2 regions of the Planococcus liqunii genome follow, and region 2 is predicted to be linked to the other one. Evidence: predicted binding sites of a transcription regulator. Region 2 holds the regulator's gene; the other holds the start of a gene.
The links. The regulator LexA, encoded in region 2, represses DNA repair genes until DNA is damaged. The targets are predictions, from matches to a motif close to CGAACATATGTTCG.
Positions count from the first base shown of each region.

Region 1: the regulator LexA is predicted to act here: its motif matches at 1,670-1,683, upstream of parE (DNA topoisomerase IV subunit B).

Region 1 is NZ_CP129238.1:1,751,521-1,754,659, reverse strand. It holds gene parE (DNA topoisomerase IV subunit B) at 1-1,655, opposite strand, end outside; gene QWY22_RS08855 (CoA-binding protein) at 1,833-2,240, opposite strand; gene plsY (glycerol-3-phosphate 1-O-acyltransferase PlsY) at 2,465-3,055, shown strand; gene QWY22_RS08845 (HesB/YadR/YfhF family protein) at 3,080-3,139, shown strand, end outside.
Region 2 is NZ_CP129238.1:2,429,174-2,432,312, reverse strand. It holds gene QWY22_RS12360 (hypothetical protein) at 1-230, shown strand, start outside; gene QWY22_RS12355 (hypothetical protein) at 290-484, shown strand; gene QWY22_RS12350 (class I SAM-dependent methyltransferase) at 565-1,296, shown strand; gene lexA (transcriptional repressor LexA) at 1,403-2,023, opposite strand; gene yneA (cell division suppressor protein YneA) at 2,191-2,508, shown strand; gene QWY22_RS12335 (YneB family resolvase-like protein) at 2,505-3,139, shown strand, end outside.

The sequences.
Region 1 (3,139 bases), 680 kb from region 2:
TCGACGACTTCTTTTTTGCCGACGCCTTTGGATACTTTGTAGAGCGGCGGCAAGGCAATAAACACTTTCCCCGCTTCGATCAACGGCTTCATGTAGCGGTAGAAGAACGTCAGCAGCAGCACCTGGATGTGGGCGCCGTCCGTATCGGCATCGGTCATGATGATGATTTTGTTGTAGGCAATGTCTTCAATCGAGAAATCGCTCGATACGCCGCCGCCGATAGCGTGGATGATTGTCGAGATTTCCTCGTTTTTCATGATCTCTTCCAGCTTCGCTTTTTCGGTATTGACGACTTTCCCCCGAAGCGGCAAAATCGCCTGGAATGTGCGGTCCCGGCCTTGTTTGGCAGAACCTCCGGCAGAGTCACCCTCCACTAGATACAATTCGTTTTTGGACGCATTCCGCGACTGGGCCGGCGTCAATTTGCCGGACAGCAGCACATCCGACTTTTTGCGCTTTTTGCCGTTTCGGGCATCTTCCCGTGCTTTTCGGGCTGCGAGGCGCGCCTGGGAGGCACGGATGGCTTTACGGACAAGCGACGCACTGAGGTCGGCGTTTTCCTCTAAAAAGTACATCAGTTTCTGGGAAACAATCGCATCAACCGTGCTTCTCGCTTCGCTTGTGCCGAGCTTGCTTTTCGTCTGGCCTTCAAACTGCAAAAGGCCTTCCGGTATCCGGACCGATACGATGGCCGCAAGCCCCTCGCGGATGTCCGATCCTTCCAGGTTTTTGTCTTTGTCTTTCAACAAATTGATCTTTCGTGCGTAATCGTTGAAGACACGCGTCATTGCGGCTTTCGCGCCGGTTTCGTGCGTCCCGCCGTCACGCGTGCGGACGTTGTTGACAAACGATAGGATCGTTTCGGAATAGCCGTCGTTAAACTGGAACGCAAACTCCACTTCCATGTCGTCCTGTTCCCCTTCGATATAGGCAACCGGATGCAACACGTCTTTTTCTTCGTTCAAATAAGCGGCAAACGCTTCAATGCCCGTTTCAAAAAAGAAGGTTTCTTCAGTTTCCGTGCGTTTGTCGATCAGTTCGATTTTCAGGCCTTTCAGCAAGAACGCTGATTCACACAGCCGTTCGCTGAGCGTTTCGTAATTGTATTTGGTGGTTGAGAAAATCGATTCGTCCGGCAAGAAATGGATCGTTGTGCCGGTTTCTTTGGTCGATCCGATTTCTTCGAGCGTCGTGACCGCTTTGCCGCCGTTTTCAAACCGTTGGCGGTATTTTTTGCCGTCCCGGTAAATCGTCACTTCCAGGAATTTCGACAACGCGTTGACAACGGACGCCCCAACTCCGTGGAGGCCTCCGCTCGTTTTATAGCCGCCCTGGCCGAATTTCCCGCCGGCATGAAGCACAGTCAAGATGACTTCAGGCGTCGGTTTTCCGCTTCGGTGCATGCCGGTCGGCATTCCGCGTCCGTAGTCCCGGACGCTGATGCTGTTATCTTCATGGATCGTTACGGTAATTCTATCTCCAAATCCGGCGAGTGCTTCATCGACAGAGTTATCAACAATTTCATAGACCAAATGGTGAAGCCCTCTGGTGTCGGTCGAACCAATATACATACCCGGGCGTTTTCTAACGGCATCTAGGCCTTCGAGTACTTGAATCGCTTCTTCGTTGTATGCCGTATTTTTAGTTTTTGCCATTAAGTTCCCTCCAACAAACATCTGTTCGTACTTTCTTCTCTTTTAATCGTATCGGTAACCCGGCCATCTGTCAATTATCATAGAAAAAAGAGCGCAGAGCGCCCTTCTGCCTAAATCGGATTTACTGCCGGTTGGCCAGCCATTGGAATTATTGATTATGCTGGCTGCCCTTTTCCACTACTTCAGGATGGCGTGTTCCACTTTGATGCAGCGGTCCATAATTACGGTGTAGCCGGCATCCGCCAATTCATTGAAAACGTCTTCATCTACCACATTCAACTGCGTCCAAAACACAGGGCAATCGATCCCGACAAACTCTTTTGCGAGCTCCGGCAAAAATTCACTGCGTCTGAAGACGTTGACGATGTCGACCGGATGCGGGATATCAGCGAGCGTCGCATAACTTTTCTCCCCCAGCACTTCGTCGGCAACGGGGTTGACCGGAATGATGCGGTAACCCGCTTTTTGCATCGCTTCAGATACCATATAAGAAGTCCGGTTCGGATTCGGGCTTAGGCCCACGACTGCGATAGTTTTTGCAGTATCGAGGATTTTCTTGATTTCTTCACGGCTTGGATTGTTCATGAGAATCACCTGTCCTTTTATTCTATCATACCTTATTTGAGGGAGTCAGGTGAACAATCAGAGACATATTGTTCAAAGAACTCGCTTCGTGTTAAACTAAAAACGTAAAGTGAAATGGCATTCCGTGGGCGATCCAGCCCAACCGGCAGTCCCTCGCTTGGGTTTTAATGGCCGTTTTTTGGCTGTTGATGCAGGATAAATAGTATGGTTCAAAGGAGTTCAAAATGGATATATTGCTTCCAGTACTTTTAGCTTATTTGCTTGGCTCAATTCCTTCCGCATTGTGGATTGGAAAAATCTTTTACAACACAGATATCCGGACCAAAGGAAGCGGCAACCTCGGCGCGACCAACACGTTCCGGACCTTAGGCGCCAAAGCGGGGATCGTCGTGACCGTACTGGATATTTTAAAAGGGACAGCAGCCACCTTGATCCCGCTTTATATCGACACCAATATCCACCCGCTGATCTTCGGGGTGATTGCTGTCGTTGGCCACATGTTCCCGGTTTTCGCGAAATTCAAAGGCGGCAAAGCCGTAGCGACTTCCGGCGGCATCCTGCTGGGGTACCAATGGCCGCTTTTCCTGGTAGCGGTGGCGGTCCTATTGATCACCTTGAAAATCACCAAGATGGTTTCGCTGTCCTCCATCATTTTGGCGGTTGTAGCCGTCATCTACACCACCATTTATGCAATCAATACAGGCGACTACTTGTTCCTGGCAGTCATCATTGTTTTGGCAACATTCATCATTTACCGTCACCGGGCGAATATTGGCAGAATCAAGGCAGGAACCGAACCGAAAATCAAATGGTAATGTCTACGAAAGGGCGTGCATGGAGTGAAAATCGACATCAGTGAAGATGCGTTCAAGTGGTTTCATGAAGAAATGGAAGTCGAA
Region 2 (3,139 bases):
AGGCAAAAGCAGCAGATGAAAGTTCATTGCCCTTTAATACAACAGGACAGGCGACTCGGGTACTAGTTCAAAAAGTTGGCATGACTGAACTGAATACGATACGAAATGGTGTCCAAAGCGGCACCATGACGCCACAGGAAGCCGTGCAGAAACTGGAAGGCAAACTGACGGAGGAAGAAATGCTGGCCCTGAAAGTTATTGCCTATAAAGAAATATATAATCAGCAATAGCCTGCCGGTATGTTACACTGAAGGAAGCGTCTTAAAGCAATAACAGAGGAGGTCACCAAATGAAAACATTTCAAGTGGAATTTTATTTCGACCAAGGCAACACGATTGTTCTTTCTGTACAAGCTGTAGACAAAGAATCTGCTTTAGCCAAAATCCCTTCAAACGGAACATATGATGTGACGGATGAAGCAAGCAAAAAAATTTACCGGATCACGATTAATCTTGTAAAATATATCGTTGTCAATGAATCTTGATAAAACAAGCATCGCTCTCGCAGCGCATGCTTGTTTTATAGCCAAAAAATGGGATAGAAAACAAAGGGGGAATCGCAGCATTGGAATTCAAAGGCTCAAGTGTATATGACCAAACTGATTTTTTATCGAATTATTTAAAACGCAGAGGGCGGCAAGAAAGCCCGAACAATGCAATTGAAAAGCCGATCATTTTCGAACTGTTAGGAGATGTGAGCGGGAAGCGCATCCTGGATTTGGGTTGTGGAGATGCCGCTTTCGGGCGTGAACTGATGGCTGCAGGAGCAGTATCCTATGAAGGAGTCGAGGGATCTGAAGCCATGGCCTTATTGGCGAAGGAAACCTTAAAAGAGACCTCTGGCACTCTTTTTCAAGGGACAATGGAAGAATACCCTTTTCCAAAGGGAAGGTTTGATGTAGTGACGTCCCGCTTTGCCATACACTATATAGAAGATGTCGAAACATTATTTGCCAAAGTGTACGCAAGCTTAAACGAACAAGGCCATTTCCTGTTCAGTGTTCAGCATCCTTTGACGACTTCGTCATTTGAAAGCAAGCAAGCCGGTGAAAGAAGAGAAAACTGGCTGGTCGATGACTATTTTATCCAAGGTGAACGAAAAGAACCTTGGATTGATAAAATCGTCGTCAAACACCACCGGACAATTGAAACTTATTTTACAGCTTTGACAGGAGCCGGTTTTAAAGTGAAAGCTTTGCGTGAAGGGGAACCCGACCGCCAATCGTTCACCAGCGAGGAAGAGTATCAGCGGCGCCGGCGCATCCCGGTCATGCTGGTGTTTTCGTGTGAAAAATAAAAAGCACAAAGTCATTCCAAATGAAAAAACGCTGAGAAAAAAATCTCAGCGTTTTTTCGTTTGGGCCATCATGGTTCTTGCATAGGTTAACAAGAAACAATCTTTTTTAATGAATTTGGCGGTAGACGCCGACGACTTTGCCCAAAATGGAGACTTGGTCTACGATAATCGGATCCATCGAGGAGTTTTCAGGCTGCAAACGGAAGTAGCCTTCTTCGCGGAAAAAGCGTTTGACGGTTGCTTCGTCATCAGCAGTCATTGCGACAACAATGTCGCCATTGTTTGCGGACTGCTGCTGGCGTACAACAACGTAGTCCCCGTTCAGGATGCCTGCTTCGATCATACTTTCACCCATAATTTCCAGCATGAAGATATGGTCTTCTTCCGTGCCGTAGCTTTGCGGCAATGGGAAGTATTCTTCCACGTTTTCAATAGCCGTAATTGGCAAGCCTGCCGTAACTTTACCGATCAAAGGCACATGCAATACAGGATTTTTTTCGATTAACGCATCGTCTGTGCTGATAATTTCAATCGCTCTTGGTTTTGTCGGGTCGCGCCGGATTAAGCCTTTGCTTTCCAATCTTGCCAAATGGCCATGGACAGTCGAACTTGATGCCAAGCCAACTGCTTCTCCAATTTCACGTACGGAAGGCGGATAGCCTTTTGCCCGAACTTCGTCTTTTATGAAAGTTAAAATATCTTCTTGGCGCTTCGATACTTTTTTCAACAGTTTCACCTCTTTTTAGTTGTTCAGTTATGTTTTTCTACCCATAGTATATCAACTTGGGCTTTGAAATGCAAACATAGGTTCGAATTTATTTGTTGACAAAAACACTTGTTCGCATTAACATAAGAACATATATTCCGAACACACATTCCTAGGAGGCGGTTCATATGACAATTATCCAAAAACATTCTTATTTTACTGCATTATTTACATTGATTCTTATATTTTCGATTTTTACCGTGGTGAACCACAATAACGAAGAAGCTCAAATGAGCCATGTGCAAATTGAAGAAGGCGATACTTTATGGACATTAGCGGAATCTTTCAGCGGTGAAACTCCCCATCAGCAGTGGATAGACGAAATTATGAAGGAAAACGGTTTAACTACTTCGAAAATCGTCGCCGGTCAATCGATTAAGATTCCCAGTGATCGACTAAAATATGCCCCAGATGAAACCATCAAGCTGGCAGGTGATGCAGAATGAAAAAGACTGCGTTAATCTATTGCCGAGTCAGTACCACGAAAGACACTCAAGAAACTTCGCTCGAAAGACAAGAAGAAGAATTGCTGAAATTTGCATTTGAACAATCGTATATCGTTGACCAAATTTTTTCCGATCAGCATAGCGGCTATGAAATGGACCGGGAAGGTCTGCTCGAAATGCTGAATTGCATCAAGACTGAAAAAATCGATGCGGTCTTTGTCCAGGACGAAACCCGTCTTGGGCGAGGCCATGCCCGCATTGCTCTTTTGCATGTCATGAAAAAATACGGAGTTGAAGTGTATACCTTATCCGACCGGGGTCCAATCGCGTTAAACGATATGGACGATATGGTGCTGGAAATTTTAGCGATTGTAGAAGAATATCAACGGAAAATACATAATGCCAAAATCAAGCGCGGCATGAAGCGCGCAGTCGAAAATGGCTATAAACCTGAAAAAAACTTGAAAGGCAAAGGCAATCCGGAAGGCCGGGAACGCCTTGATTTGCCGATTGACCAAATTGTCAGCCTGAAAGAAAACGGATTGACTTTCCATGAGATTGCGATCACCTTGCAAGGGTTTGGCTACAAGGCCAGCAAAGCAACCGTCCATCGGCGCTATAAAGAATTTGA